Regions from separate parts of the Rhizobium ruizarguesonis genome, predicted to be linked through region 1. Evidence: riboswitches for the same ligand, from Rfam matches in the RefSeq annotation. Region 1 holds a riboswitch; each other region holds the start of a gene.

What was found. Region 1 has a riboswitch for cobalamin ahead of nrdH (glutaredoxin-like protein NrdH). Riboswitches for the same ligand answer to the same signal wherever they lie in the genome.
Region 2: linked by a shared signal. The riboswitch ahead of bluB (5,6-dimethylbenzimidazole synthase) and the one ahead of nrdH (glutaredoxin-like protein NrdH) in region 1 are both predicted to bind cobalamin.
Region 3: linked by a shared signal. The riboswitch ahead of fdhA (formaldehyde dehydrogenase, glutathione-independent) and the one ahead of nrdH (glutaredoxin-like protein NrdH) in region 1 are both predicted to bind cobalamin.
Region 4: linked by a shared signal. The riboswitch ahead of cobU (bifunctional adenosylcobinamide kinase/adenosylcobinamide-phosphate guanylyltransferase) and the one ahead of nrdH (glutaredoxin-like protein NrdH) in region 1 are both predicted to bind cobalamin.

What each region holds. Positions count from the first base shown of each region.
Region 1 covers NZ_CP071678.1:4,492,846-4,500,856, forward strand. Annotated here, with positions in the region: gene queE (7-carboxy-7-deazaguanine synthase QueE) at 1-189, shown strand, start outside; gene J3P73_RS22020 (adenylate/guanylate cyclase domain-containing protein) at 208-1,440, opposite strand; gene nrdF (class 1b ribonucleoside-diphosphate reductase subunit beta) at 1,545-2,519, opposite strand; gene nrdE (class 1b ribonucleoside-diphosphate reductase subunit alpha) at 2,717-4,921, opposite strand; gene nrdI (class Ib ribonucleoside-diphosphate reductase assembly flavoprotein NrdI) at 4,900-5,304, opposite strand; gene nrdH (glutaredoxin-like protein NrdH) at 5,314-5,535, opposite strand; cobalamin riboswitch at 5,816-6,041, opposite strand; gene metE (5-methyltetrahydropteroyltriglutamate--homocysteine S-methyltransferase) at 6,225-8,011, opposite strand, start outside.
Region 2 covers NZ_CP071678.1:2,753,525-2,761,535, reverse strand. Annotated here, with positions in the region: gene J3P73_RS13670 (TolB family protein) at 1-704, shown strand, start outside; gene J3P73_RS13665 (3-deoxy-7-phosphoheptulonate synthase) at 701-1,762, opposite strand; gene J3P73_RS13660 (cache domain-containing protein) at 2,142-2,723, opposite strand; gene J3P73_RS13655 (HAMP domain-containing methyl-accepting chemotaxis protein) at 2,784-4,658, opposite strand; gene J3P73_RS13650 (DHA2 family efflux MFS transporter permease subunit) at 4,940-6,343, opposite strand; cobalamin riboswitch at 6,521-6,708, shown strand; gene bluB (5,6-dimethylbenzimidazole synthase) at 6,751-7,440, shown strand; gene J3P73_RS13640 (DUF2865 domain-containing protein) at 7,516-8,011, opposite strand, start outside.
Region 3 covers NZ_CP071681.1:539,794-547,804, forward strand. Annotated here, with positions in the region: gene J3P73_RS33605 (flavin reductase family protein) at 1-327, shown strand, start outside; gene J3P73_RS33610 (aminotransferase) at 304-1,467, opposite strand; gene J3P73_RS33615 (putative bifunctional diguanylate cyclase/phosphodiesterase) at 1,629-4,019, opposite strand; gene J3P73_RS33620 (ABC transporter substrate-binding protein) at 4,125-4,931, shown strand; gene fdhA (formaldehyde dehydrogenase, glutathione-independent) at 5,005-6,195, opposite strand; cobalamin riboswitch at 6,415-6,615, opposite strand; gene J3P73_RS33630 (DMT family transporter) at 6,756-7,679, opposite strand; gene J3P73_RS33635 (LysR substrate-binding domain-containing protein) at 7,792-8,011, shown strand, end outside.
Region 4 covers NZ_CP071678.1:2,914,954-2,922,964, reverse strand. Annotated here, with positions in the region: gene J3P73_RS14475 (hypothetical protein) at 1-198, shown strand, start outside; gene J3P73_RS14470 (DUF4242 domain-containing protein) at 241-513, shown strand; gene J3P73_RS14465 (DUF1127 domain-containing protein) at 603-824, shown strand; partial or broken gene J3P73_RS14460 (adenylate/guanylate cyclase domain-containing protein) at 989-2,226, shown strand; gene J3P73_RS14455 (chloride channel protein) at 2,256-4,046, opposite strand; cobalamin riboswitch at 4,300-4,696, shown strand; gene cobU (bifunctional adenosylcobinamide kinase/adenosylcobinamide-phosphate guanylyltransferase) at 5,134-5,658, shown strand; gene cobW (cobalamin biosynthesis protein CobW) at 5,663-6,712, shown strand; gene cobN (cobaltochelatase subunit CobN) at 6,717-8,011, shown strand, end outside.

The sequences.
Region 1 (8,011 bases):
CCGTTGTTCCTTCAGCCCGGCAATCATACGCCGCCGCCGCTCGATGACGATAACGCACGCATTGATATCGACGGCGTGATGGATCGGATGCACTGGCTTGTCGAAAGAGTGACGGCCGACCAATGGTTTGAAGTCCGCGTACTACCGCAATTGCACGTGCTGCTCTGGGGAAACAAACGAGGCGTATGAGCCCGCCTGCGCTGAAAATTATGCAGCGACGTGCTCCGGAAAGGCGAAAACATCGACGGGCTCTCCAAGCCCGCGCAGCGGGAAGGTGCCGAGACTATCCATGTCCTTCGCGCAGCCCGCCATTTCGACAAAGGCCCGCGACAAGAGCACCGGACGCTTGACCTCCTTGGTCAGGGTTTCCAGTCGCGAGGCGACATTGACCGCCGGGCCGATGACGGTGAAATCCAACCGCCGGCGCGAGCCGATATTGCCGTACATGACGTCACCGACATGCACCCCGACGCCGTAGCGCAGCGGTTCGCGTCCGTTGCCCGCATATTGCTGGTTCAATTGCGCCATCAACGCCTGCCCTTCGCGGATCGCCTGCAGCAGATCGTGACAGGCCGTGTCCTTGCTCAGAGGGAAGATCGCCAGCAATCCGTCGCCCATGAACTTCAGGATCTCTCCGCCATACCGTTCGATCGGGTCGGACATGGCGTCGAAGTAATCGTTGAGCAGATGGATGACATCGTCACGCGGCCAGAGATCGGAGATCGCCGTAAAGTCGCGCAGGTCGCAGATCATGATTGCCGCCCCAACGGTCGCGCCGCTGCCGCGCGTCGTGACGCCCGACAGGATCTGTTCGCTCGCATGCGGTCCGACATAGGTCTGCAGCAGCGTGCGCGCCATGATGTTCTTCAGCCGGATTTCGCTGACGAGCGTCAGGGCCGGCAGCAGATCACGCAGGAAATCGACATGCTCGCTCGTAAAACCGCCCGGCCGGCTGGTCGAAAATGTCGCGACATGCCGTTTGCCGAAAGTATGCTCGAGGGGCCACGCGATATACTCTGTGAGGCCGTCATCGCGCAGTTCCTGATAGAATGAATCCTCGTCGCCTTCGGCTGTGCCTTCCAGCTGTCTACGCACCTCCTCCGATCCCTGATGGATCGCGTTGACGGGGCTCTTCAGGAACTCCGGCGTATTTTCGACACCATAGGCGAAAGTGTTGATCTTCGCCTCTGCCAGGCCTTCCTTCCAGAGGATGCGGGCGCCGATCCATTGCGGATGGTTCGTCCTGAAATGCAATGTCACCCGCGCCACCGGCACCCCTGCCGCCAGCAGCTTCTCGCACATTTCCACCAGGATATTGTCGATGAACCGCTCGCCGCGCGTCTCGTTCACCAGCCAGTCGAGAATCCGTCTTCTGCGGATCGGCCAGACGCCTTCGCCCGCTTCAACGGCAGCCCCGGCCTTGTTCAAAAAAGACGACATCAAAAACTCCCGCTACGCCACATCATCGGCGAGGATAGAATTTAGTTTCCGCTGAATGTGGGCGATGAGAGAGCAAATGATAAGAGGCAGACGGCGATCAAGCCTCAGAAATCCCAGTCCTCATCCTCGGTCGCCACCGCCTTGCCGATGACATAGGAGGAACCGGAGCCGGAGAAGAAGTCGTGGTTCTCGTCGGCATTCGGCGAAAGCGCCGACAGGATCGCCGGATTGACCTTGCAGGCCTCAGCCGGGAACAGCGCCTCATAGCCGAGGTTCATCAGCGCCTTGTTGGCATTGTAATGCAGGAATTTCTTGACGTCCTCGGTCAGTCCGACGCCGTCATAGAGCGCTTCGGTATATTTCGCCTCGTTGTCATAGAGTTCGAGCAGCAGCTCGAAGGCGAAATCCTTGATCTCCTGCTTCCGCTCGTCGCCGAGGCGTTCCAGCCCGCGCTGGAACTTGTAACCGATATAATAGCCGTGCACCGCTTCGTCGCGGATGATCAGCCGGATCATGTCGGCCGTGTTGGTCAGCTTGGCGCGGCTCGACCAGTACATCGGCAGGTAGAAGCCGGAATAGAACAGGAAGCTTTCGAGGAAAACGCTCGCAACCTTTTTCTTCAACGGATCACCGGAGCGATACTGCTCCATGATCAGCGTCGATTTCCGCTGCAGGAATTCGTTCTCCTCCGACCAGCGATAGGCGTCGTCGACATCGGGCGTCGAGCACAGCGTCGAGAAGATCGACGAATAGGAGCGCGCATGCACCGCCTCCATGAAGGAGACGTTGGAAAGCACCGCCTCCTCATGCGGCGTAGCCGCATCCTCCATCAGCCGGATGGAACCGACGCCGTTCTGGATCGTGTCGAGCAGCGTCAATCCGGTGAAGACGCGGACGGTCAGCTGCTGTTCGGCCGCCGTCAGCGTTGCCCAGGAGGGAATGTCGTTGGAAAGCGGCACCTTTTCCGGCAGCCAGAAGTTGCCGGTGAGCCGGTTCCAGACTTCGAGATCCTTATCGTCCTCGATGCGGTTCCAGTTGACGGCGCGCACGCGGGAAGCGGGTTTGATTTGCATGTTCATTAGGTGGTCCCTCTTGAGGAATATGTCTGGGCGCCCCTCATCCGCCTGCCGGCACCTCTCCCCGCCAGCGGGGCGAAGGGGATATGCCGCACCCTTTTCCGTCTTTTATTGCCGGTTCGTGTGGCAAGTCCCCTCTCCCCGTCAGAACGGGAAGAGGGTTAGGGTGAGGGGCAAATGCTCCGGAGCGAAATATCAAATCACAGCGTGCAGGATACGCAGCCCTGCACCTCGGTGCCGGACAGCGCCATCTGGCGAAGGCGGATGTAGTAGATCGTCTTGATGCCCTTCTTCCAGGCATGGATCTGCGCCTTGTTGATGTCGCGCGTCGTTGCCGTGTCGCGGAAGAACAAGGTCAGCGACAGGCCTTGGTCGACATGCTGGGTCGCCGCCGCATAGGTGTCGATGATCTTCTCCGGCCCGATTTCATAGGCATCCTGATAATAATCGAGATTGTCGTTGGTCATGAATGGCGCCGGATAATAGACGCGGCCGATCTTGCCTTCCTTGCGGATCTCGATCTTCGAGACGATCGGATGGATCGAGGAGGTCGAGTGGTTGATATAGGAGATCGAGCCTGTCGGCGGCACCGCCTGCAGGTTCTGGTTATAGAGGCCGGAGGCCATCACCGCCTTCTTCAACGCGGCCCAGTCTTCCTGCGTCGGAATGTGAATGCCTGACGTCTCGAACAGCGCCCTCACCGTCTCCGTCGCCGGCTCCCAGCGCTGCTCCGCATATTTGTCGAAATATTCGCCGGAGGCATATTTCGAGTCCTCGAAGCCCTTGAAGCTCTGGCCCCGCTCGACCGCCAGCAGGTTCGAGGCGCGGATTGCGTGATAGGTCACCGTATAGAAATAGATATTGGTGAAATCGACGCCTTCCTCGGAGCCGTAGAAGATGCGTTCGCGGGCGAGATAACCGTGCAGGTTCATCTGGCCGAGGCCGATCGCATGGCTCTCGTCATTGCCCTTCTCGATCGAGGGAACCGAAGAGATGTGGCTCATGTCGGAAACAGCCGTCAGCGCCCGGATCGAGGTTTCGATCGTCTTGCCGAAATCGGCCGAATCCATTGCCGCCGCGATATTCAGCGAGCCGAGATTGCAGGAAATGTCCTTGCCGAGATGCTTGTAGGAGAGGTCGTCATTATATTCGCTCGCCTCGCTCACCTGCAGGATCTCCGAGCAGAGATTGCTCATCGAGATGCGCCCGGCGATCGGGTTCGTCCGGTTCACTGTGTCCTCGAACATGATGTAGGGATAGCCGCTCTCGAACTGGATTTCGGCAAGCACCTGGAAGAATTCGCGCGCCTTGATCTTCTTCTTGGAGATGCGGGCTTCGTCCGCCATCTCGCGGTACTTTTCCGTCACCGAAATCTCGGTGAAGGGCACGCCATAGACGCGCTCCACGTCATAGGGCGAGAACAGGTACATGTCCTCGTTGTTCCTCGCGAGTTCGAAGGTGATGTCGGGCACGACGACGCCGAGCGAAAGCGTCTTGATGCGGATCTTCTCGTCGGCATTTTCGCGCTTGGTATCGAGGAAGCGCATGATATCGGGGTGGTGGGCATTGAGATAGACGGCCCCCGCGCCCTGCCGTGCGCCGAGCTGGTTGGCATAGGAGAAACTGTCTTCGAGCAGCTTCATGACAGGGATGATGCCCGACGATTGGTTCTCGATATGCTTGATCGGCGCGCCCGCCTCGCGGATATTCGTCAGCGACAGCGCCACGCCGCCGCCGCGCTTCGACAATTGCAGCGCCGAATTGATCGACCGGCCGATCGATTCCATATTGTCTTCGACGCGCAGCAGAAAGCAGGAAACCAGTTCGCCGCGCTGCTTCTTGCCGGCATTGAGGAAGGTCGGCGTCGCCGGCTGGAAGCGGCCGGAAATGATCTCGTCGACCATGTCGCGGGCAAGGGTCTCGTCGCCGCGCGCCAAGGCCAGCGCCACCATGCAGATGCGGTCCTCATAGCGCTCGAGATAGCGCTTTCCGTCGAAGGTCTTCAGCGTATAGCTGGTGTAATATTTGAAGGCGCCGAGGAAGGTCGGGAAACGGAACTTCTTGGCATAGGCCTGGTCGAACAGATCCCGCACGAAATTGAAGGAATACTGGTCGAGAACCTCCTGCTCGTAATAGCCCTCGGTCACGAGGTAATCGAGCTTTTCCCGGAGATTGTGAAAGAACACCGTGTTCTGGTTCACATGCTGCAGGAAATACTGCTTGGCCGCCATTCGATCCTTGTCGAGCTGGATCCGCCCCTGATCGTCATAGAGGTTCAGCATCGCATTCAGCGCGTGGTAGTCGAGCGTTTCCGCCGCTTTCAAAGGGCGTTCGCCGGCGGGATGAGCAAAAGTGTTATGCGGTTTTGCGCCCGCATCCCGCGTCAGAGTTGTTCCCGTGTCCAAAACCGTTCCATTCCGTGTTTGACGTTGGCGACATCCGCTTCTGTGCCCAGCAGTTCGAACCTGTAGAGGTAAGGCACCTGGCACTTCCTTGAGATCACGTCGCCGGCGAGCCCGTATGTTTCGCCGAAATTGCTGTTGCCCGCGGCAATCACGCCGCGGATGTGTCCTCGATTTTCCGTATCGTTGAGGAAACGGATCACCTGCTTGGGAACGGCATCCTTGCCGCCGTCGCCGCTATAGGTCGGCACGATCAGCACGAAGGGTTCGCGGATATGGAACGCGTCCGCGCCACTTGACGGAATGCGCGCCGCGCGCAGTCCGAGCTTGGCGACGAACCGATGGGTGTTCTCGGACCGGCTGGAATAATAGACGATCAGGCCCATCGCCTTTCCTCAGGAAAGCGCGCTGATCATGTCGGGACGGAAGCCGGCCCAATGCCGCTCGCCGGCGATGACGACAGGCGCCTGCATGTAGCCGAGGCTGCGGACCCGATCGAGCGCTTCGGCATCCTCAGAGATATCGACGATGTCATAATCGACGCCCAACCGGTCGAGGGCGCGGTAGGTGGCAGTGCACTGGACGCAGGCAGGCTTGCTGTAGACGGTAATGGTCATGATATTCCTCGTGACGACGCGATTGGGACGCAGGACATTGATCGGAAATCTGTCGATATCCGTCGAAAAATCTCTGGTGATTTGAGCTATGCGGCTGTTTAGCCGCTGGGCGTACTCCGCCCTCTACCTCTAGCGGGTGGCGGCCTGAACTGAGATACTGACATGACTTCACCCCGAAGTGGCTCAATGCGAAGGTTTCGGGGGCGGAGGCTCGGGCCCGCGAAACGCGATGCGGACATTCCCCGCAGCCATGCAACGCGACCTTCCGGACACCCCGCCCGTGGACGTTTCGTTCGAGGCAGGTCTCCTGGCTCACGGGTCAAAGCACCCTGCCCCAGCCTTCCCGGAGCATCATGCTCCAGTGACCTGAAATCGGACAGTTGCTCGCCGCTTACAGTTGCGGGGGCAGCTCCGGCATTGCCGCGCCATGATGGCGAAGCGCACCGTATTCCCGTCTTAGCCGCCGATCCTCACGAATCGACGGAACCTCGAACACTAGATATGGTACGCGAATCGCTGATTGCGTCAACAGATTGTTGTGGCGGCACAGCAATGGCGACAACGAATCGCCGTGCCTGTGTATGATGTGGATAACGAAGCGTTAACGGAAAAGCGCTGTGGAGAACCCGTTCATAAAAGGAGCCCGCAAAAGCCGGCTCCTCGAGATGTTGCGGAGATTTAAGCGCCCCTCACCGACCCATGGTCCGCAACACATGAGCGGCGGCGACCATGTTGACGAGCGCCGGACGCACTTCTTCCCATTTGCGGGTCTTCAGGCCGCAATCCGGATTGACCCATAATTGCCCATCGGAAAGCCGACCGCGGGCAAGCTGCATGAGCTCGGTCATCTCGCCGACCTCGGGAACGCGCGGCGAATGGATATCGTAGACGCCGGGGCCGATTTCGTTCGGATATTTGTAGCTTCGGAAGGCTTCCAGCAGCTCCATCTTCGAACGGGAAGTCTCGATGGAGATGACGTCGGCATCCATCGCGGCAATGGCATCGATGATCTGGTTGAACTCCGAATAGCACATATGCGTATGGATCTGCGTCTGGTCGGCAACGCCGGTCGAGCACAGGCGGAAGCTTTCCACCGCCCAGTCGAGATAGGTCTTCCAATCGGCCTTTCGCAGCGGCAGGCCTTCGCGAAGGGCTGCCTCGTCGATCTGGATCATCGCCGCGCCCGCCTTTTCGAGATCGATCACCTCGTCGCGGATCGCCAGCGCGATCTGCCGGCTGACATCTGCACGCGCAAGATCGTCGCGGACGAAGGACCAGTTGAGGATCGTCACCGGTCCCGTCAGCATGCCCTTCACTGGCTTTTCCGTCAGCGACTGCGCGTAGCGCCACCATTCCACCGTCATCGGCTTCGGGCGTGAGACGTCGCCGAAGATGATCGGCGGGCGGACATAGCGCGAACCGTAGCTCTGCACCCAGGCATGGGCGGTGAAGGCGAAGCCTGAAAGCTGTTCGCCGAAATACTGCACCATGTCGTTGCGCTCGAACTCGCCGTGAACAAGCACGTCGAGGCCGATCTCCTCCTGCCAGCGGATCGCCGATTCCGTCTCTTTTTTCAGGAAGACTTCGTAGTCGGCTTCGCTGATTGCACCCTTTGCATAGGCCGCGCGCGACTTGCGCACTTCCGATGTTTGCGGGAACGAGCCGATCGTCGTTGTCGGGAAGAGCGGCAGTCGCAATCGGTCACCCTGAAGCGCTTTGCGCGAGAGGAATGCGCGACCCCGGCGTTTCATCCTTCCGTCGATGCCTGCCACTCGCGCCGTAACTGCGGCATCATGAACCCTCGAGGAAGAGGCGCGGGCAGCGACGGCGCGCAAAGACGCTTCAAGGGCACCGATGACGCCGCTCCGGTCCAAGGCCCCGCTGCCGAGCACGGCAAGCTCGTCCAGCTTCTGCGTCGCAAAGGCGAGCCATGTTTTCAGCTCGCCATCGAGCCCTGTTTCCAGCTCGAGGTCGATCGGAACGTGAAGAAGGGAGCAGGACGGCGCGATTTGAAGTCGATGCTCACCTAACCTGGAAACCAACGGCACGATCCTGTTCAGGATGGCGTTGAGATCGGCCCGCCAAATGTTGCGTCCGTCGATGACACCGAGCGACAGCACGAGGCTGTCCGGCGCCTTTTCCAGGAGGATCTCGATCTGCTGCGGCCCGCGCACCAGATCGACATGAAGGCCTGCGACCGGCAACTTAAGTGCGGCCGGAAGATTGTCGCCCATATCGCCGAAAAAGCCGACAAGCATGATCTTGAGATCCGGCACTACTTCGCCGAGTGCCCGATAGGTCTGGCTGAGCGCGGCGCGCTCTCTGTCAGAAAGATCGAGGACGAGGCATGGCTCGTCGACCTGTACCCAGTCGGCACCCGCCGCTCTCAACTCGGCAAATATCCTGGCATAGACCGGCAGCAGCCGATCGAGCAGTTCGACCGTGCCGAACCCTTCCTCCGTGGATTTGGCGAGCT
Region 2 (8,011 bases), 1.7 Mb from region 1:
ACGGGCTGCTCTATCGCCTGCCGCTCGATGGCGGCAAAGTGGTCAAGGTCGATACAGGCTTTGCCGTCAACTGCAACAATGATCACGGCATTTCGCCTGATGGGACTGAGATTGTCATCTCCGACAAGACCGAATTCGGCAAGTCCGCGATCTATGTCCTGCCGATCGAAGGCGGCACGCCGCGGCTTATCACCCAGAACCTGCCATCCTACTGGCATGGCTGGTCGCCGGACGGGCGCCAGCTTGCCTATTGTGGCATCCGCGACGACCTCTTCGATATCTACACCATCTCCGTCGATGGCGGCGCCGAAACGCGGCTGACGCATGGCGAGGGCCGCAATGACGGACCGGATTATTCCGCCGACGGCCAATGGATCTATTTCAATTCCAGCCGCACCGGGCTGATGCAGATCTGGCGCATCCATCCCGATGGCACCGGGCTCGAGCAGGTGACCTCGGACAATCAGGGCAATTGGTTCGCCCATCCGTCGCCTACGAATGACAAGGTGCTGATCCTGTCCTATGACCCTTCGGTGTTCGACCATCCGCGCGATCTCGACGTGCGGCTGCGGCTGATGGACATGGACGGCGGCAATCTGAAGACGCTGTTCGAGCTCTTTGGAGGGCAGGGCACGATCAACGTGCCCTGCTGGTCTCCTGATGGCAAAGAATTCGCCTATGTCCGCTATTTTCCGGCCGACTAAACGCGGGTCCGGCGCCGCTCGCGGGCGGATGTCGCCAGGTCTTCCAGCACGGCGACCGACATATCCCAGTCGATGCAGCCATCGGTGATGGACTGGCCGTAGACCAGCGGCTTGCCGGGAACGAGGTCCTGGCGGCCGGCGACGAGGTTGCTTTCGATCATCATGCCCTTGATGTCGCCGTTTCCGGCGGCGATCTGCGCGGCCACGGATTTGACGACGAGCGGCTGGTTCATCGGATCCTTGCCGCTGTTGGCGTGGCTGGCATCGATGAGGATGCGCGGGGCGACGCCGAGCTTGACGGCTTCACCGGTGACCGCTTCGACGTCGGCCGCTTCATAGTTGGGCCGTTTGCCGCCGCGCAGGATGATGTGGCAATCCTCATTGCCTGTCGTCGAGGCAATTGCCGCCTGTCCATCCTTGGTCACGGCCGGGAAGTGATGCGGCTGCGAGGCGGCGAGGATGGCGTCGAGCGCGACGCGAACGCCGCCATCGGTGCCGTTCTTGAAGCCGATCGGGCAGGAGAGGCCGGAGGCGAGCTGCCGATGGATCTGGCTTTCGGTGGTGCGCGCGCCGATCGCGCCCCAGCTGACGAGGTCGGCGATGTACTGCGGCGTGATCGTGTCGAGGAATTCGACGCCGGCCGGAAGACCCATGGCATTGATATCGAGCAGCAGGCGTCTCGCAATCCTCAACCCTTCCTCGATGCGGTAGCTGCCGTCGAGATGCGGATCGTTGATGAGGCCCTTCCAGCCGACGGTCGTGCGGGGCTTTTCGAAGTAGACGCGCATGACGATCTCGAGATCGCCGGCGAAGCGGCGGCGCTGTTCCGCCAGCCGTTCGGCATATTCCCTGGCGGCAACGGGGTCATGGATGGAGCAGGGGCCGATGACGACGATCAGGCGATCGTCCTCGCCCTGGAGAATCTTATGGATCGCATCACGGTTGCTGGTCACGGTGTCTGTGACAGCAACATTGCGGTGAATTTCCGCGATGATATCGGCGGGTTTGGTCAGCGGGGTGATTTCGACGATACGCAGATCGTCAATGGTATCAGACACGGTATGGCTCCTGTTTGGTCATACCGGCGGAACAAAAAAGCCGCCAGGTAGACTAGCGGCTGTTCGGGTTGTCGTCGCGTCGAATTCAGTTACGCATGGACCCGCATCCGCTGTGAGCAGCGGTACCAATAAAATCGCGAGGCGTTGATTGATGTGATCGACATGGCGCGTATGTAGCGTCACGCCCAGGCGTTGTCACGTAGAATTTTCTGTCTGAAAATCGGGCGCTCTTGTGGAAGATACACCCGGGGACCCACAAAGCACGTCGCATTCGATCTGTCTTATGCGACGTGCTCCAAGTCGTTGTTTATGCATATCGCCTATGCTTTTGGGCGCCATGCATTTGCACTGCTTTACGAACTAAGCGCGGTTCCTGATATCAGAGGGCGTCGACGTTGACACCGACGGTGATGGCGCCGATCGGCGTGCCCTTGTCGTCTGAAATCGTGACGCTTGCCTGCGACTGCAGCGTCTGGGTCGATTCATCCTTTTCGATCTCATCGACGAAGACGGCGTCCTTGCCGGCGCCGAAGGACTTCTGGAACTTGGCCTCGTCGCCCTGCCAGTAATCCGATGTGGTGTCGCTTTGACCGACATTCAGGCCTTTTGCATCCATGACGAAGATTTCCGTGATCTTGCCGCCGGAAGCCTCCTTCTTTCCCTGAAGGAATTTCGACAGTGCATTGTTGAGCACGCCGTCGATCATCGAGTGGTCTGAGCCATCGACTTCGGCACGCCACTTCTTGTCGAGGGCGTCGATATCTGCCGCACTGAGATTGGCGTTGGTAGCGTTCTGCGCCTTGATAGCCTCGATGATGGCAGGGTCGTTAAGCCAGGGCTTTACATCGCTTGTCACGTAGTCGGAGATCGGGGCAAGCTTGGCATCCTGCGCCATGGATACGCCCATGGGCATGGCAAATGCGGTGCAGGCCAAAAGAAATGCGGGCACGATTTTCTTCATAAGCGTTTCCTTCCTGATTATAGGTTGCTGAGAACTAAGGCTTATCGGATGCAGACGACGTCAGAACTCCTCCCAGGCACCGGGAGCAGCGGCAACGGCGGCACTTCCTGCATGACGCTGCGCGAAGGCTCTGGGCTCGGGACGAGCTTGGCGGGCGGCTTGAACGGGTTTGGGCTGGCTGGCGGTAGACGCACCGACGACGAACCTGCCGGCCGAGTCCTGCAGAAGGCGTCCTTGCGACAGCAGTTCGTGGCAGGCCGCGTTGGTTTCCTCGACCATTGCCGCGTTCTGCTGTGTCGTCTGATCCATCTGGTTGATCGCACTGTTGATTTCCTGCAGACCCGTCGCCTGTTCGCGATAGGATTGGACGATGGAAGCGATGCTATCGCTGATGCGGTTGATCTGTTCCTCGATCTTCAGGAGTGCGTCACCGGTTTCGTTCACCAGCCCGACGCCCGCGGCAACTTCCTGGCCGGATACGTTGATCAGGTTCTTGATTTCCTTTGCGGCATTTGCCGACCGCTGGGCGAGTTCACGCACTTCCTGCGCAACGACCGCAAAACCCTTGCCGGCCTCGCCGGCGCGCGCCGCCTCGACACCGGCGTTCAGCGCCAGCAGGTTCGTCTGGAAGGCGATTTCGTCGATGACGCCGATAATGCGGCCGATCTGGCTTGACGAGGTTTGAATCCGGTCCATCGCGCCGATCGCATCGCGCACCACCGTCGCCGAGACATGGGCGCTCCGCTTTGTCTCCTCGACCAACTGCCCGGCATTTTCAGCCCGTTGCGACGATGTTCTGACAGTGGTGGTCACCTCGTCCAGTGCCGCAGCGGTCTGTTCCAATGCTGCTGCCTGTTGCTCGGTCCGTCTTGCGAGCTGATCCGCGGAGGTCGCCAGCTCGCTCGAGCCGGTTTCGACAGCCACGGAGGCGGTCTTGATCTCTGTCAGAGCGGCTGCGACCGCATCGACCATGTTGTTGAAATCCTGCCGCAATTTATCGAATTCAGGACCGACATCGGCCAGATGTATCGAAAAGTCGCCCGCGGCGAGCTGTTCCAAGGCATTTTCAAGAGCGTGCATCACCAGCCGCTGCGTGTTGCTGGCCTCTTCCGTCAACATTGCGTTGCGCGCCCGCTCGGCGTCGAGCGAAGCACTCTGCTCGGCGGCGGCCTGCTCTCTTTCGACCTTGGCAATCGCCTCGTGGCGGAAAACTTCCAGGGCCCGCGCCAGAAAGCCGATTTCATCGCCGTTTTCCCTGTAGGTGACGGGTGAGACCAGATCGCCTTTCTGCAGCGCGCTGATCCGTTCGCTGATCACCCTGATGGGCCGGCCGACCAGGCTGCGCATGGCGAGAAGGAAGGCAACGACGGCCATGGCGGTGATCGCGGACTGCGTGAGCAGCGAAATGAGAACTTTCTGCCTGACTTCGGAAGCGATTTTTTCGACGGACCAGTTCGTGACGATGTAACCGGTGGCCTTGCCCGACTTATCCAGCGGGAGCGGCGCGATGATCGTCACGACGCCGGCAGATATTCTACCGTCATCGATGGTGGTCTTTTCCGGTTTCGCGCTGAGGCTCTTCGCCAGATCGGTTGGTGCGGGCAACCCACTAACGCCATCGCGCGCCCAGGTATCGACGGCGGCAGGTTCAGCGTTGAATGCGGCAAACTGCACGAGATCGAGCGAGGGGTCGTCGCGATAGAGCGAATAAGCCTCTCGAACGGCGTTCGCCTTCCCCCATTTCACGCCGCCCGCTGCCAGAGATGCAAATTGCTCGGCATCCTTGGACCAGTTCGCCTTGGCGCCATCGATCAAGGCCCGGGTTTCGTACATCCAGGTATAGGTGGCGAAAGCGGAAATGCCGCAGAGGTTCACGGCAACGATAATCGCCGCCAGCTTGGCGGTCAGAGGCATCGTCTTCAAAAATTGGAACATTCCGCGGCGGCCTAGAATTGCGGCTCAGTCGGACATGTTCCCGACTGGCGTATCAATACGGGCATCGACGCTGACGATCACATCACGAGCCCTCATGCCCATGTCCGAATTGCGACCCAAAACGCGCAAACGCAGTGTGTATTTGATGTGTGAATAAATCATAAAGTAGAATGGGGTGCTGGGGTACACGCGGGTCATTTCACCCTGGCGTCTGCCGGCGCCGAGTCTTGCGAACCGGCGGGTGAGGAATGCTTCCATCGCGCCAGGCAGATCTGTCTCGATCAGCTATTTTCCGCCACGGCCTCTTCGGGCTCGGCGTGCCGGCGCTTGCGGCCACGCGCCGTCAGTTCCGCCCCGGCATCGCGCGGCAGGCGCAGGAAGGTGATACAGGCCAGCGCCGAAATCGCCGAGACGCTGAAGAAGGCGACGTGGAAATCCGAGACCAGCAGCCTGCCGTCGTGAAAGCTGCTCGAAATTTCGAGGATGCCGCCGGCGATCGCCACACCCATCGCCATGGAGATACGCTGGGCAACGGCATTGATCGCGGTTGCCTGGCTGCTGTCGGCGTCGTCGACATCGCCGAAGGCCATGGCGTTGACGCCCGAGAAAGCCATGGAGCGGAACAGGCCGCCGATCAGCAGGCAGGCCATGATCAGGAACAGCGGCGTCTCGGCGGTGAAAAGGCCGTTGATGCCGAGGAAGATCGCCGCCAGCAAAGTGGTGATTGATATGACGGTGCGGAAGCCGAACGCCTTGAAGGTGCGCGAGGCGGCGAATTTCGAGCCCATGGAGCCGAGCGCGCTGACGAAGGTGACCGAGCCCGATTGCAGCGGCGTCAGGCCGAAGCCGAGCTGCAGCATCAATGGCATCAGGAAGGGCAGGGCGCCGAGCCCCATGCGGAAATTCGAGGCGCCGAGGATCGCCGCCCGGAACATCGGGTAACGGAACATCTTCGGGTCGAGAAGCGGATTGGGTGCGCGGCGGGCATGCAGGAGATAGAGGAGGCCGGCAAGGATGCCGATTGCAACCGTGGCATAACCGTAGATGACGGGCACGGCCGGCAGGCTGATCACCGACAGGCCGAAGACGAAGCCGGAGAAGCCTATGCCGCAAAGGCAGAAGCCGGGGAAGTCCATCGGCCGCGGACTGCGCGGCTCGACCGCCGGCAGGAAACGGGTGACGAGGATGATGCCGAGCACGCCGATCGGGACGTTGATCCAGAAGATCCAGTGCCAGGTGAGGTAGGTGGTGAGGAAACCGCCGATCGGCGGACCCATGATCGGGCCGATCAGGGCGGGGATGGTGAGCCAGGCCATGGCATCGACGAGTTCGTGGCGCGGTGTTCCCCGGACCAGCAGCAAGCGGCTGACCGGCGTCATCATCGAGCCGCCGGCGCCCTGAATCAGGCGCGAGACGACGAAGGCTGTGATCGAGTTGGAAAAGGCGCAGGCGATCGAGCCGATCATGAAAACGAAGATCGCCATGCGGAAAATGTTGCGCGCGCCGAAACGATCGGACATCCAGCCGCTGATCGGGATGAAGATCGCCAGCGCCACGAGATAACTCGTGACGGCAAGCTTCAGCGCGATCGGCGAGGTACCGATATCGGCGGCGATTGCCGGCAGGCTGGTGGCGATCACGGTGGAATCCATCTGTTCCATGAACAGGGCGACCGCAAGGATCATGGGCGTGAGGCGGGGCACGGGCAACCGAAATGCAAAGAGAAAAAGTGCGGCGCCATGGGCGTCGGTCAGGATCGGTTTGTTTCTAAGGCAGCAATGCGCCTCTGTCCATGAAATCGATGTCGCATGCAGCGTATCGGCGGCGTCATGCGGGCCGCCTTGCCGCAGCCGCGCTTTCCTGAAATAGATGCGCCGTCAGGTGCCCGCCGGTAAGGCGGGAGAATCGGGAATCCGGTGCAAAGCCGGAACGTGCCCAACGCTGTAAGGCCGACGTTTGCCGCTTCATCACGCCACTGGCTTCTTGCCGGGAAGGCTGCGGCAGACGAATGACGCCCAGTCAGAAGACCGGCCTGGCAAGATAGACCGATCCGCGCGGACGGCGGGGCGGTTGCGTTGTTGGGGATTTGACGATGCGACCCTTTGATGAGGATGCCCTTTCGGTGGCGTCCGGTTTTTCTTTGGCCGAACGCGAGGCCGTCTATCATGCGATCATGACGCGGCGGGACGTCCGCAGCCAGTTCCTGCCCGATCCCTTGCCGGACGAACTTGTGCAGCGGCTGCTGACGGCCGCCCACCACGCGCCCTCAGTCGGCTTCATGCAGCCGTGGAATTTCATTCTGGTGAAAAGCGCAACCGTGCAGGCGCGCGTCCGGGATGCTTTTGCGAGGGCCAATGAGGAGGCGGCGCTGATGTTCGAAGGGGAACGGCGGCAGGCCTACCGCTCGCTCAAGCTCGAAGGCATTGTCGAGGCGCCGCTCGGCATATGCGTGACCTGCGATCCCACGCGCAGTGGCAGCGTAGTGTTGGGGCGCACGCACAATCCGAGGATGGATAGCTATTCCACAGTCTGCGCCATCCAGAACCTCTGGCTTGCGGCGCGGGCGGAAGGGGTCGGCATCGGCTGGGTCAGCATCTTTCATGAAGGCGACCTGAAGAGCATTCTCGGCATACCCGAGCATATCGAGGTGGTCGCCTGGCTCTGTGCCGGTTTCGTCGATCGGCTCTATGACGAGCCGGAACTCTCCGTCAAAGGCTGGCGGCAGCGGCTGCCGCTCGATGAACTCGTCTTTCATGATGGATGGGGACGGAGCGAGCCCTAAATCAAGCGCGTCGCATCGAAGATGCATGTCGTAGTCCCAAAACCGCTGCGCAGTTTTGGGTGGCATGATTTGATATCACTGCTGTTGTGGCTGCGGGCCAGGCGTTGCCGGATTGGCGAGGTCGATCGAGCCCTGATCGCCGGCCAGAAACTGCGGGCCGACCTGACGGACGCGGTTCTGCGTGGGATCGTAGGGGCGCTCGGGAACGGATGGTTGCGGCGCGGCGGCATCCTTCGCCGGGGGATTGGTGCGGATGGTGGTGATGGAGCCCTGCTGCGGCGGTTCGCTCACCGCCTGCTTGGAGCGCATCTCCTCATAATAGGCGGTGAGATTGCAGGCGCAGGAGGATTTTTCCCCGGGCGTGCGGTTCTTGTAGGCAAAGGCATTTTTCATGGCGCTGTAGGGCGTGCCCGTTGCGACCGAGATCATGTTCGAGGCTTCGGTGCTCGTCACGTCACGATAGAATAGTTCGGTCTCGATGCCCGGGCACATCTTGGCGCAGGTCTGGGCGTCGCGGCCGAAATCGACCGACGTGGCGTTCGAGCTGATCGGGAAGAAGCCGCCGTCGCAG
Region 3 (8,011 bases), on a different replicon from region 1:
TTCTGTGTCAACGTGCTCGCCGCCGACCAGCAGCAGGTGGCGCAATCCTTTGCCGGTCTTGACGGCCGAAAGGGCGCCGAACGCTACGGCGATGCGGGATGGTATCGTCTCAAGACCGGCGCGGCCGCCCTTGAAAATGCCCTGACGGTCTTGGACTGCAAGCTCGAAACCGCATTCCACTACAATTCCCATGCCGTTTTGGTCGGACATGTCTGCGCGATGGAAATCCGGCAGGGCATAGGGCCGCTGCTTTACTGGCGCGGCGGCTATCATGAACTTCCGGCGGAGGTTGATCAAAACGGTCTAGCGAAGGCGCTCGGACAATAGCCCGATCGAGGCGACATCCGCATTGGCAAAGGCAAGTCTGAGATAACCCTCCTGCCTCTCGCCGAAATAGGCGCCGGGTAGACAAACGATTCCGGATTCCTTCGCGAGTTTTTCGGCAACCTCCGAAGACGATTTATCGGCGTAGGGATGGCGGACAAAGGCGAAATAGGCGCCGATCGCGGCGATCTCCCAATCCGGCAGCCCGGAAAAGACCAGCCTCAACGCCTCCGCCCGACGAGCGATCTCCAACTGGTTGCCGGCTCGCCACTCGGCGAGCGCCGGAATGGCTGATGCAACGGCGATCTGAGCCGAACGCGGCGCGCAGATCTGCATATTGTCCATCACCTTGGCGATCTCGGCGACAAGTTTGGGCCCTGCCGTGATTGCACCCAGTCGATGACCAGGAATGCAGAAGGATTTCGAGAAGCTGTAGAGAAGAACGAGCGTGTTCTCCCAGGCCGGTTCGGAGAGAAGAGAGTGCGGCCGTCCGTAATTCTCGCCAAGAAAATCGCGATAGGTTTCATCGAGGATCAGCCAGGCGCCATATTTCCGGCAAAGCACAAAAAGCTCGTGAAGCAGACTTGGGGGATACACGGCCCCTGTGGGATTATTGGGTGTCACGACGGCAAGCATCTTTGCGCCGGCTGCAAGCGCCGCCTCAGCCGAACCCGGATCGGGAAGAAAGCCGCTGGCGGGGTCACAATCGACCAATCGGCGCCCGATCCCCAGCATCGATAACGTCGTGTCGTGATTGAAATAGAAGGGGTTGGTGAGCGCGACCGTATCGCCGGCTCTCGCCAGCGCAATCGCCGTGCACATGAACGCCTGATTGCAGCCGGCGGTCATGTGGATGTTGCCGGCGGAAATGTCGGCGCCGTAAAGCGCGGCAAGATGAGCCGCGTAGGTCTTGCGCAATAGAGGTTCGCCCTCGATCGGCCCGTAGCCTGTCATAGCCTGTTGCCCGGCCGCCTCGCCAAGGAGCCGAAGCATCTCCGGATGCGCGGGATAGCCGGGAACGGCCTGCGACAGATCGATGAGCGGCCCTTTTCCCCCTTTGTATTCGCGGCTCCAGGCGACGACGGAAGGAATGGGCGGGGCAGAGAGGCGGGCAACGAGCGAATTGGGTTTTGCAGCGATCATATCTATTTCTCTTTGATACCGATTGCTACAACGATACCAATTGCTTTCTCAACCTCTTTGTCTGACGAGACGGACCTGACGCGGAGACGCGCAACGCATGGTGTCGTCCGAAACTGCTCACACTTTTCGGCATCATGCTTTAGCGGGAGATCAAAAGCCTCTCAGGCAACGGCGCCTGGAGCGGTCGCCAGTAACCCGGCGCTCTCAGCTTTCCGGAAACTATCAAGGTCGCCAAGAGGAACCGGTTTGGAAAAGAAGTAGCCTTGGAGGTCGGTGCAGCCGAGGGCGGCCAGAAAGTCGCGTTGATATTCGGTTTCGACCCCTTCCGCCGTCGTCGAGATACCGAGGTTGCGGCTGAGCGCGACGATGGCGCCGATGATGGCCGCCCCGTTGGCTCTTGTGCCGAGCTGCGAGACGAACGATCGATCGATCTTGATGCGGTCGATATCGAAGCGCAGCAGATGGCTGAGACATGAAAAGCCGGTTCCGAAATCATCGAGCGAAATCTGGACACCCTGGCTGCGCAGCGACTTCAGCACCGTATAGACGTCCGAGTTATCCTCGATGAGCGAGGACTCGGTGAGCTCGAGCTCGAGCCGGGACGGCGGCAGGCCAGTCTCCTGCAGCACTGCGAATACTTCCTCGGCAAAATTTGGCCTTCTTAACTGGGCGGGAGACACGTTGACCGCAACAAACGTGTCTTCCGGCCATTTGCAGGCGGCTCTGCAGGCTTCACGCAACACCCAGAAACCGAGAGCGTCGATGAGGCCGCCCTCCTCGGCGACGGGGATGAAGCTGGCAGGCGTCAACAATCCGCGCTGACTGTGACGCCAACGCACGAGAGCCTCTGCACCCGATGCCGAATATCCTGCCTCAGCGCGATGTACCGTTTGGTAATAGACCTCGAGCGATCCGAAGTCGGGCCGGGCCTCAATCGGACCGGATTGTGGACCGTCAGCGGATGAGGTCATGCCTTTGGCCAAAACCTCCCGCAATTCGTTCTTGAGAATGTCGCGCGCATTCCTGCCGCCGTCCATGGAGGGTGAATAGACGCGCCACTGGCCCCTGCCGCCCATCTTGGCTTCGTACAGCGCGACGTCGGCGTAGCGCATGATGTCATCGGCATTCCGCCCGGCGTCTGGCACAACGGTCACGCCGATCGAGCCGCCGACGCGCGCGACCGCCTCGCCCCTCAAAAGCGGGAAGGGCTTACCAAGTTCGGCAACGATCGCGTCGCATATTGCCGGCAACACGTGATCATGATCTTTGATGTCCCGGAGAAGCAGGGCGAATTCGTCCCCTCCGAGCCGGGCAAGCGTGTCGCCCGGACGAAGCAGGGAGCGGATCCGCTCCGCAGCCATCCTGATGAGTTCATCGCCGGCGGCATGGCCGAACGTGTCGTTCACGGCTTTGAATCGGTCCAGGTCGAGAAGCGCGACTGCCGAGCGCTCGGCTGAATTCTGCGTCTCGGCCAGGCACTCGTCGAACCTGATCGCGAACAAGGCGCGATTGGGAAGGTCGGTCAGCACATCATGCAAGGCAAGCTGTCTTGCATGCAGCTCGCTTTTCTTCAACTCGCCGAGACTGCTTCGCAGGCGCACCAGCAAGACCGAGAACAGGATCGCGATCACCATGGCGGCTATCGAAAGCGCCGGCATCAATCGGCCGATCACCCTCGAACCTGGAAGATCGGGCCGCCATACGATGAAGCCGATCGGTTCGCCATTTGCCGTGGCGTCGATCTGGAACGCAACCTCGTTTTCGTCTGCATCGGCCGTGCGCGCGAAGCGCGCGCCGTTGAGGCCCTGTTGCCGGCTCAATTCGTCCAGCGCCGCACCATCGATAAACCGCACGACGATCAGGAACTGCCGCATCGTCTGCTGTTGCCGCTCATCAGCTTCGTTGATGGCGACGACGCCGACGATCGTCGGCCGACCTTCCAGCCGCATCAGATTGGCCAACGCAGTGTTGGAGCGCCCTGGGCTTGCAAGGCGGCTTTCCATCGAGGACGGCGTTCTTTCGTTGGAAGCCGAGCCTTGTCTCACCCCAAGGCGGGCATCGTGAAGGAGAGGCAAAAGGAGAGGCTTCATCCAGCGATAACGCTTTTCCGTTTGGGCGTCCGCCAGCATCAGCAGTTGCGCCTTCTCGTCGACGACGAAGGCCTGATCGTAGCCGAAGGCGGACATTGCTGTCTGGCTGATCGCGCTCCCGGCGGCCGCTGTCAGAACCGCATCGAGGCTGGAGGAACCTCCGCTTGACCGGGCAGCCGGATAAACACGGGTGAGGTAGCCGTTGCCGAACTGGCCGATGACATGCGCGACTTGATCGACCTGTTCCCGCAGGCGGGCGTTCACAAGCTGGCGCTGTCGATCAAGGGCGGCAGCGTCGCTCTCGGTTCCCGCCCACAGTGCCGAAAGCACGACCAGTCCGATCGCTCCAAGGCCGCTGACGGCAATCAGAAACAGAATTCGCCCCGAAGCGATCCAGGATTGCTGAAACGTGCTGGAGCTGGAAGGAAGAACGATCTGCAAGCCTAGACCCCTGAACACCACGACACGGGCGCATTGGTCGACGCTAACAAAGAAGCGTTCACGTAGAATTAAAAGCTGCGGCGCACTATGGGGCGAGATCGAATACGCCCCAAGGAGCTCCCGACGATGTTGCGCAGATCCCTTCACACTATAGTGCGCGGAGCCCTGATGACGGGCGCGGTGGGAATCCTTCTCGCCGCTGCCTTGCCGCTCCAGCTGGCTGCGCAAGATCGCATGCCGATGAGAATTGCCGTCGAAGGTGCATTTCCGCCCTTCAACTATCTCGATGCAAATAACAAGCTTCAGGGCTTCGACATCGATATTGCCAATGCGCTGTGCGAGGTTGGCAAGTTCGAATGCCAATTTATCATCGAGAAGTGGGACGACATCATCCCCGATCTCGTTGCCGACAAATACGACGCGATCATCTCATCCATGTCGATGAGCCTTGAGCGGCGTCAAAAGGTTGCTTTTACCGAAAAATACTACAACAGCCCGTCGGTGTTCATCGCCCGGAAGGATTCGTCGATCAGTAACGTCAGCCCAGCCGCCCTCAGCGACAAAATTCTTGGGGTGACCTCGTCGACAGCGCAGGAATCCTATGCCAACCATCTTTATCCGGACATGAAGAAGACGGTTTTTCGCTCTTCGCCCGAATTATACAAGGGGCTGGCGGATGGGAGTGTCGACATTATCCTTGAGGATAAACTCGCCATCTACGACTGGATTGCCAACACCAAGGCCGGAAGCTGCTGCGAGTTCAAGGGGCCGGATCTGGTCGACATCACATATTTTGGCGAAGGCGCCGGCATCGCGCTGCGCCTGGATGACAAGGAGCGTCTGACGCGCCTGAACGAAGCGCTGAAGAGCATCAAGGCGGACGGGACCTATGACATGATCAACGCCAAATATTTCCCGTTCAGCATCCAGTAATTCACCGGCCGATTTTCGAGAATGCGGGACGGTCGGGCTGTTGCCCGACCATCCCTGTCTTCGGTCGTGAGCGCTACGCGGCTTTCGCGACCTCTCCGTGCGGATCGAGGATATATTTTGTCGCTGCTCCATGGTCGAAGCTCTCATATCCAGCGGCGGCATCGTCGAGCGGGATGACCTTGGCGTTGACGATATCGGCAATCGGCAGCCGGTCGTGGAGGATCGCCTGCATGAGCTGGCGATTATATTTGATCACCGGTGTCTGGCCGGTGTGGAAGGACTGCGCCTTGGCCCATCCGAGGCCGAAGCGGAGCGACAGATTGCCGTGCTTGGCAGCGTTGTCGACAGCGCCCGGATCCTCGGTGACGTAGAGGCCGGGAATGCCGATCGAACCCGCGGCACGGGTAATCTCCATCATCTGATTGAGCACGATCGCCGGCTGTTCCCCGCCGGAATGGCCGCGTGCCTCGAAGCCGACCGCATCGATGGCGCTGTCCACCTCGTTGATGCCGACGACCTGCGCAATCATGTCGCCGAGACGGTCGCTCTTCGACAGGTCGATCGGCTCGAAACCGACCTTCGCCGCATGCGCCAGACGGTCCTTGTTGAAATCACCGATCATCACGACAGCGGCGCCGAGAATGCGAGCCGAAGCCGCAGCCGCAAGGCCGACGGGGCCGGCGCCTGCCACGTAGACGGTCGAGCCGACGCCAACGCCTGCCCGCACCGCGCCATGAAAGCCCGTGGGCAGAATGTCGGAGAGCATGGTGAGATCCCGGATCTTCGCCATTGCCTTGTCCCGATCGGGGATCTTCAGCAGGTTGAAATCTGCGTAGGGAATGGTGACATAGCGCGCCTGTCCGCCGATCCAGCCACCCATGTCGACATAACCGTAAGCGCCACCGGCGCGGGCCGGGTTTACCGTCAGGCAGACACCGGTATCCTGGGACTTGCAGCAGCGGCAGCGGCCGCAGGCGACATTGAAAGGCACCGAGACGATATCGCCGATTTCGAGCATCTCGACGTCGATGCCTTTCTCGATGATCTCGCCGGTGATTTCATGACCGAGGATGAGGCCCGGCATCGCTGTCGTGCGGCCGCGGACCATGTGCTGATCGGAGCCGCAGATATTGGTCGAGATCACCTTAAGGATCACGCCGTGTTCGATGCGGCGGCCGTCGGGCGCTTCCAGCTTCGGGTCGTCGATGTCGCGAACTTCGACCTTGCCCGGCCGGAGATAGACGACGCCTCTATTTTTGCTCATGGATTCCTCCCACTTGTTTGAAAGCCTCGATCTGCAACCGATGCAGTCGATGGCGACTTCCCTCCGGCCTGCCTCCTCTGCAGCCCGGTGTCGACAACACGAGGATACCGCCGCACCGGGCGATATTCGAATTTTCAAAACGGACAGATTGGATGCAGAAGTGAAGTGAACGCCACGGTTTTTGCCTGTCGTTCCGCTCGTGACCGTCTGCCGCAATCCGTCGATCTGCTGCGTAAGAGCTGGTTTCCGGCTCCAGAATCTCCTTCCGATCCATCTCGATATCTTTCCGGATGTCTATCCGGCGATTTCCTTGAGGATTTCAGTTCTTCTACCGCTGCGGGGCAGCGCCGGCGTCGGGCCGGCTTCCCAATGGTCCATTTCGCCAGTTTGCGAGATAGCGCCTTGAACAGTACAAACAAACCATGCCTGACGGAAAACAGCGATCAAGAAAACGACATGGGTGCAACTCAAAGACGACAGTCGCAAAGTCGCAATAGCGCTGCGTAGCGGAAATAATTGATCCCGCGAATACGGCGGTTTTCCGGTTCGTCCCGGAAGATTTAATCGCCGCCTAAAGACTTTAGGCGCGAGGGGCGCCGGCTGCGGTTGAAGTCGACGGCCGTGTGCCAGAGCACGGCGCCGAGGATGATCGCGCCGCCGAAAAAGGTGGCGACGGGCGGCTGTTCGGAAAACAGCAGCCACACCCAGAAGGGCGTGAGCACAATTTCCATCGTGCCGATCAGCGCCGCCTCGGCCGGCGGCATCCGCTTGGCCCCGGCAAGGAAGAGCACCAGCGCGAGAGAGAAATTGGTCGCACCGAAGGCGGCGAGAACGACCCAGTTGTGCAGGTCGAGCGAGCCGACTGAACCGAACGGGGCAAAGATGGCCAGCGTCAGGAAAGCGCTGACGACGGTCGGAGGCAGGCTCGGCACGCCGGGATTGATGCGCGGAATGATGATGACGAGCGCGAAGGACGCCGTCATGCCGAGCGCCAGCAGATCTCCCACACCAGTGCCGCCGCCGATCGACGAGGCGACGATGACCGCGACGCCGAAGAGCGAGATGCCGCCGGCAATCAACGTCCGCCTGGAGACCCTCTCCTTGAGGATGACCCAGCCGAGCATGGCCGCGATGAAGGGCGCGGTCGCATAGATCATCGTCACATTGGCGACGGTGGTCATGTAAAGCGCCCCGATGAAGCATACCTGACTGAAGGTCTGGCATGCGATCATGGCAAGACCTGTGGGATGGAAGACGGATCGCCATTGCCGCCGTGAGATGCCCCCTTCGAGGAAAAGGCAGGGGATCAGCAGGAACAGGCCACCGAACAATGATCGCCAGGCGATCGCCGTCCATACGTCGGTCGTCAGGAGTCGCGAATAGACGCCGCTCGCGCTCCAGGCAAGTGTCGCGGCAATGATGAGAAGCACACCCTTCTCGTGCTCGCTGCCTGCGAGGCGTCTGGCCGGATTTTCAATTGTCACGCAGATATTCTCAAAGAAGGAAGTCGAACGCGGCTTATTTGTGCGTCAAGAATTGACATCAGGCAAACGAATAGTAGAGATAGCTGTCATCGATTTTTTTAATGGCTTCCCCATGCACGAGCCGATTGAGAGCGACCTGCTCAGAACCTTCCTGGTCGTTGCCGAGACTTCCAATTTCTCCGCGGCCGCCCAGCGCATCGGGCGGACGCAATCGGCCGTCAGCAGCCAGATCAAGAGGCTCGAGGAGACGATCGGCGAGACTCTCTTCGAGCGGGGCGCCCGCGGCGTGCTGCTCACGCGCCCGGGCATACAGCTCGTGCCCTACGCCCGCC
Region 4 (8,011 bases), 1.6 Mb from region 1:
AAACTCGTCGCTGTCGAATACATCACGACGAAAGGTCCCGCCAATCTCGGCGGCCAGCTGTTCAGTTTCACGAACGCACCGAACCGCTACGGGCTTCCGGCTTTCTACGAGCTGCACGTCTGGGCATGGAAGAACAATCCGAAGGGACCGTTCGCCGACATGAACCCCGACGTCAGCTGCCGGCATGCGCACGGTTGATGAAGCGCTAGGTCACTCAAAACATCATGAAAGGATAAAACAATGCCGCAATTCGTTATCGAACGAAACATTCCAGGTCTCGGGGACATGGACAAGGAAACCCTGCGCGAGATCTCGGCGAAATCCAACGCCGTCGTGGCCTCCCTCGGCGAACCCTATACCTGGATTACCAGCTATGTGACCGGGGACAAGATGTACTGCGTTCATGAGGCCGAGAGCGCCGAAGCGGTCTATCGGCACGCGGAAAAGGGTGGTTTTCCGGCGGACCGCGTGACGGAGATCACGACGCTCATCGGCCCACATTCGGCGCACTAGGATGTCGGAACCGGCCGGCGAACGAGTCGCCGACCGGTTCTCCGGGTTGCGATCTTGCCACCGGCACGCGCAAATTCATGGGGATCACAATGAACGAGAAGCTCTTGTCCGGCGCGGTCGAGCTGCGACTGCGCAAAGTGATGGTGCTGCTTACCTCTCCGCTGCGCGCCGTTATCGTCTGGCGGAGCAGGCGATCGGTAGCAAATCGCCTTGGCGCCTTGCCAGATCACATGCTGAAAGACATTGCCGTGTCGAGGGGCGAAATACCCTTCGTCGCCTCACAGGATGCAGACTGGAGCAGGTTCCGCTAGCGTGTCGTGGCGGGCGTCCGCATCGGGCGTAAAACCTCGCAGTGCCTCGATACCGGTATCAATCTCTCTGCCATCTGCCCCGCGGTCGTCATGGCCGAGCTCGATGGCTAGAAACATCGGTTTGGCCGGGCTATCACTGGATGTCGTGGTGACCCGGTTCGGCATTGCCGCCCATTTGCCCGATTTGCCATCATAAGATTGTGGCGGCTCATGTGGAGGTTCGGAAATTAGCAATCATATTCAGTGGCTTATAGAACATGGAATCACAGCTGAGCATATTGCTGAGCTGATAGCCGGATTGTGCGATCGGTTGATCGCGGATGGCTTTCCGATTTGGCGGGGAAGCATTTCAATGCCGTCTATTCATCCCATGTATGGCGGCGTCTCGGCCAATTTCGTGCGCGGCGGTGTGACCACGATCGAGAATGCCGAATATGGCACTGCGGGAGTGCTGAATTTCGAGAAGACTCCGATCTATTTTCTTTTGGGCCGTGGCGAAACGTCAGGTCGCTGGAACATCGCTAAGGGTGAGGGTGTCGATGACTACCCGCAGCTTGCGGAATTCGCGCATGGCGGCGGCACGGATCACCTGGTCAGCCTGCTGGAATTCCCGAAAGAGGCTGCGCTGCGTGGAGTCAGTCTGTCTCTCACAAGCGATAGGCCGGGCGGATTTTCTGATGATCAACTGGCGATCGTCGCGAAGCTTTTCCCAGCGCTGGGGCTGGCTTGTTATCGTATTGCGGCATCGAAAACCGCATCGGATATCCTTGCCGTCTATACAGGCGCCAAGACCAGTGCACGCATCCTTGCAGGCGATATTCAGAGGGGAAAGGGAGGGGCGATCAATGCTGCGATCCTGCTTGCGGACCTGAGAAACTTCACTGCGTTGACCGAGGTTTATCAGCCGGGCGAAATCGCCGGGTTTCTGAATGAACATTTCGAGCTGATCGGCTGGCATGTCGAGGAAAATTCGGGCGAGATCCTTAAGTTCATGGGCGATAGCGTGCTGGCGATCTTTCCGACCGATGCTGAAGATCCGCAAAAGGCCTGCATGGCCGCACTGGCTTCCGCAAGGAATATTCTAGAAGCCAACAAGGTGCTGAATGGTCAGCGGAGGAATGATGGAGGTCCTGACATCGGCGTCGATGTCGTGCTGCATCTCGGCGAGGTCTTCTACGGAAATATCGGCGCACGCGGCAGGCTTGATTTCACGGTGATCGGCAGCGCCGTCAACGAGGCTTCGCGCCTCGAAAAACTCTGCAGCACGCTCGGACATCACCTTCTGATGTCGGAAAGCTTCGCCGTCACCTGCGCCGTCGCCAACGAATGTCTGGGATCTTTCGAATTGCGCGGGGTTTCGAAAGCGGTAAACGTGTTCAAGCTCGCCGATGCGGTATCCTGAAGCGTCGATCCGGTCGGCGCGATGACGGATCAGATCTCACCTGAGACCTCACGGCGGCGGCGGTCGAGTTCTTCGCTGTAGCGGCGCAGCGTATAGCTTTCGCTGAGTTGGCCGATCACCTTGCGTTCGATGAGGTTGTTGACGACGGCGAGTGCTTCGCTTTCGCTCTTGTCGAAGATCGCGGCCGCCTGCCTTGCATTCATCTGCGGCTGCAGGAAATCGTTGCGGTAGTGGATGAAATCGGCAAGCGTCTTGCCCTCGTCCTGCGCATCGGTCGGGTTGGCGTAAATCTCAGGCACGAGCACGAGGCCCGCATATTTGTCGCTCTCCTCGACCAGGATGACGCGCTGGGTCGAGCCGATCGGGAAGGCCTGCTTGAATTCCTCCAGAGAGATGCCCGCCCTTGCCGTCTTGACGTCGGCGCGCATCAGCTTGTCGACCGTCAGATTGCGGATCCAGCCGACATCATGCGCGCTGCGGATGCTTTCGCCGCGCAGATGAAAGCGCCATGTGGCAAAGGAGTAGCCGAAGGTCGAGCGCACGACGAGCGAGGAGGTGATGACGGCAGCGAGCACCAGCGCCGTGATCGGAAAATCGCCGGTGATTTCGAGCGCCAGGAACGTCATGGTCAGCGGCCCGCCGATGACGGCCACGGCAAGCGAACTCATGCCGACAACGGCATAGATGACGGGCGTCAGCGTCGCATCGGCGAAATAGGGGCCGCAATAGGCAAAGAGCTTGCCGAGCAGGGCGCCCATGAACAGCGAGGCGAAGAATAGCCCACCCCTGAAGCCGGAGCCGATCGAGATCGCCGAGGCGAAGGATTTCAAGAGGAAGAGGCCGATCAGCGTCGGGATTGCCACCTCACGGGAAAGGTTGAGATGCAGCGCGCCGTGGCCGGCCGAGAGCACCTGCGGCGAGATCATCGCCAAGAGCCCGACGATGATGCCACCGAGTGCCGGGCGGAAGGGTGGGGCGATCGAACTCTTGCGCGCCAGTTCTTCGACAAAGGCGACGCCCTGCATGATCAGGATGCCGACGCCGGCGCAGAAAGCACCGAGCAGCAGCGCCGGGATATAGTCGGCCGGCACGACCGAGCCAAAGCTGCCGATATCGATGGTGAAATCGCTGCCGGCGAGTAACCTTGCGATCAGGGTGGAGACAAGGGCGGAGACGACGACAGGCGTCAGCGAGACGATCGTATAGGTGCCGATGATCAGCTCGAAGGCATAGAAAGCACCGGTCAGCGGCGCGTTAAAGGCGGCGGCGATGGCGCCCGCCGCGCCGCAGCCAACGAGGGTGCGCAGGTCCGAGCGGCGAAGCTGCAGCTTCAGGCCGAATTTCGAGGCGAGGCCGGCGGCAAGCTGGGTATAGCCGGCCTCCAGGCCGACCGAGGCGCCGAAACCGTTGGAGATCAGGTTCTGCACGGCAACGATGATGCTGTCGGTCAGGGACAGGCGGCCGCCATGCAGCGCATTGGCCTCGATCGGGTCGACCATCGGCTTCTTGCGCCGTTTCGCCAGCACGAAAAGCAGCAGGCCGAGCAGGGCGCCGCCGATGACGGGGGCGGTGAGCAGCAGCATCTTGTTCTCGATCTCGGACGAGCTCAGTCGTTCGCTGTCGGCGATGCCGAAGACCAGCTGATGCAGCTCATTGGAGACGTAGCTCATGCCAGTGACGGCAAGACCCGAGATGATGCCGACGACGGCGCCCGCCAGCGATAGGCCGACCTCGCTACGCCGGGTCAGCGCCCGCAAGCGTCCCGGATCGAAGAAAACACGCAGCGCGCGGAAACGGCGCCGATCCAATTTCATAAGCATGGCAAGACAACTAGGCAGGGAGAGGCCTGGTCAAGGGCGAAGGCGCAGTCCGCTTGCGTCGCAATTGCGGCGAAAACCCGGCGGACGGGATAAATATTTGTGACGTAAGTCTCTGATAAATGACGATGTTTTAGGTAGAGTAAGTCGTGTTGGAGCAGGCATTCCGGCTGGCCGTCAATTGGTCGACCGCCAAGGCCGGTTGACTTCACCCCTGCGCTTGCCTAACCATCCCGATAACGGATGGCCGACTGACCATCCTGACATAACGGATGGTTCCGGATCGGTGTTACGCCCTTCCGGATGAAAAGGGAATGTGACGGGGCGGACCCAAGCCGGGCGCCTTCATCACAGCCGACCCCGCGACTGTAGAGCGGTCAGGGTCTTCCATCCGGCACTAAGCCCTTCCGGCCGGCGGCTTGCAATCATGCAAGCGGGCGGGACGGGCGACATGCCGGAAAAGCCACTGGATATGCATGGTGATCAACCGGGGTCGGACGCCTCTCAAGTCTACGAATCGTCCACCTTTTCACTGATGCAGCCGGGAAGGCGAGGATGATCCGCTGGCACGATCAGGGCGACCGGTTTCCGGTCTGCCCCGATCGCGGCCGATAACCGCGAGCCAGGAGACCTGCCATGCGTGCCGGGCGAGAAGCCCACACCTGGGCACTATGCCCGTTGCCAGCACGGAGGTTGTCTTGGCTGAACGATTGAATTCGGCGCGGCCTGGTGCGGCGCGACGGGGGGGTGCTTTCCTCTCCTCCCTCACTCCTGTGCTTGTGACAGGAATCCAGTGTGCCCAAGTCCTTGGGCACGGAAAACTGTGGGTCTTTCGTTGTTGCGCTTCATTTGCGCTCAGCACATTCGCGGCTTTGCCGCTCACCCCCTCATCCGGCTGCCGCCACCTTCTCCCCGCTGGGGAGAAGAGGAATGCCGCAACGGCTCGGTCCTTCTCATCCCGCAGAGGTCAGAGAGACGACCTTAGACTATGGCTTGCTCCCTCTTCTCCCCAGCGGGTAGAAGGTGGCCCGAAGGGTCGGATGAGGGGGGGCACACGGCGTGCCCTATCTGATCAACGGACCGTTTGCATATGATCGCCGCCGCCTCCAACACCGTCTTCATCCTCGGCGGCGCACGTTCCGGCAAATCCCGATTCGCCGAAGACCTCGTGACGGCCACCGGACTCGACCGCCATTACCTTGCGACCGGCCGCGCATGGGACGAGGAGATGCAGGCGCGCATCGCCCAACACAAGGTCGACCGCGGCCCGTCCTGGGTGACGCATGAAGAGCCGCTCGATCTTGTCGGCAAACTTACCGCCATCGACGGCGAGGGGCGCATCGTGCTCATCGACTGCCTGACGCTCTGGGTCACCAATCTGATGATGGAGGAGCGCGACATGGCGGCGGAATTTGCCGGGCTTGCCGATTTCCTGCCCGCCGCGAAGGCGCGGCTCGTTTTCGTCTCCAATGAGGTCGGTCTCGGCATCGTGCCCGACAATCGCATGGCGCGGGATTTCCGTGATCATGCCGGCCGGCTGCACCAATCAATCGCCGCGAAGGCCGCCGAAGTTTATTTCATCGCGGCAGGCCTGTCGCTGAAAATGAAGGGTTAAGTCCATGAACCAGCAGAAGATTCCCGCAACCGTCATCACCGGCTTCCTCGGCGCCGGCAAAACGACGATGATCCGCAACCTGCTCACCAAGGCTGGCGGCAAGAAGATTGCGTTGATCATCAACGAATTCGGCGATCTCGGCGTCGACGGCGACGTGCTGAAGGGCTGCGGCGCGGAGAATTGCACGGAGGACGACATCATCGAGCTGACCAATGGCTGCATCTGCTGCACCGTCGCCGATGATTTCATTCCGACGATGACCAAGCTGCTCGAGCGCAAACATCGGCCCGACCATATCGTCATCGAGACCTCGGGCCTTGCTTTGCCGCAGCCGCTGGTCGCCGCCTTCAACTGGCCCGACATTCGCACCCAAGTGACCGTCGACGGCGTCATCACGGTGGTCGACAGCGCCGCCGTTGCCGCCGGTCGTTTCGCCGACGACCACGATGCGGTCGATGCGCGCCGGGCCGAGGATGAGTCGCTCGATCATGAGAGCCCGATCGAGGAGCTGTTCGAGGACCAGCTCACCTGCGCCGACCTCATCGTGCTCAACAAGACCGACCTGATCGATGCCGCCGGCCTTATCAGGGTGCGTGACGAGGTCGCCTCCCGCACCGTCCGCAAGCCGGTCATGATCGAGGCACGGAACGGCGAGGTGTCGGCCGGCATCCTGCTCGGCCTCGGCATCGGCACGGAGGGCGATGTCGCCAATCGCAAGTCGCATCACGAGTTGGAGCATGAGGACGGTGCGCCGCACGACCATGACGAATTCGACAGCTTCGTCGTCGAGCTTGGCCCGGTCGCGGATCCCGCCGGCTTCATCGAAGCGCTGAAGACGATCATATCAGCCCATGACGTGCTGCGCCTAAAAGGTTTCGTCGATGTGTCAGGCAAGCCGATGCGTCTGCAGCTCCAGGCCGTCGGCAGCCGCATCGACCATTATTTCGACCGCGCCTGGGGCGCGAGCGAAAAGCGCGCCACGCGCCTTGTCGTCATCGGCCTGCACGAAATGGATCAGGACGCGGTGAGGGCGGCGATCGAAGCGCTGGCGTAACCCGATGCATCTGCTTCTGGCTCAACAGGGAACGATCAGCGACGGCGAGGAGGCAATCGACCTCGGGCAGACGCCGGGCGATATCCTGTTCCTGTCGGCGGCCGACAGCGAGCTTGCCGCGATCGCCGCCGCCCATCGCGATCGTGGGGCGGCGCCGTCGCTCCGGCTCGCCAGTCTGATGAGCTTGAAGCACCCGATGTCGGTCGATACATATGTCGAGCGCACGGCAAGGCATGCGAAGCTGATCATCGTGCGGGCGCTCGGCGGCGCCAGCTATTTCCATTATGCGCTGGAGGCGCTGCATGCAGCGGCAGCGCGCGCCGGTGCGCTGATCGCGGTGCTGCCGGGCGATGCCAGGCCGGATGCGGGGCTGGTGCCTTTCTCCAATGTTGATCTCGACGATCTCAACGCGCTCTGGGCCTATCTGATCGAGGGCGGCGATGCCAACGCGCAGGCGTTTCTCGACTATGCCGGGGTGATGCTGTCGGGAGCCGAGAAGCCGGCGCCGGCGGTGCCATTGATGAAGGCGGGTATTTGGTGGCCGGGACGGGGTTTGATCGGGGTCGAGGAGTGGCGGCGGGTTACCGATTCCCCCTTCTCCCCAGCGGGGAGAAGATGCCCGACAGGGCAGATGAGGGGGGCGAGCGACGGAGGGAGCGAGCAGCAGGATTGGGACGCCGGAGTTTGTCGAGCCACCCCCTCATCCGACCCTTCGGGCCACCGACCAGGGTTGAGCCACGGGTCTCAACCCGTCCTTCGGACCCCCGCTGGGGAGAAGAGGGAGCAAGCCGAGAAGCCGACAATCGCCATCAGCTTCTACCGCGCGCTCGTCCAAAGCGGCGAGACCGCGCCGATCGAAGCTCTCATCGAAGCGCTGACGACACTCGGCCTCCGGCCGCTGCCGGTCTTTGCTTACAGCCTCAAGGATCCGGTTTCGACAGGCATTCTCGAAAGCGTATTTTCGGTGCTGAAACCCGATGTCGTCATCAATACGACGGGCTTTGCCGTCTCGGCACCGGGTGCGGACCGGCAGCCGACGGTGCTGGAGGCGAATGAGGCGATCGTGCTGCAGGCGATCTTGTCGGCCTCGTCGAGAGAGGCATGGGCGGCTTCCTCGCAGGGCTTGTCGGCGCGCGATCTCGGCATGAACGTGGCGCTGCCCGAGGTCGATGGCCGGGTGCTGGCGCGGGCGGTCTCCTTCAAGACGGCGGCCCGCTACGATGCGCTGGTCGAGACCAATATCGTCGCCAGCCAGGCTGATGCCGGGCGGGTGCGCTATACGGCGGAGCTTGCCGCCAA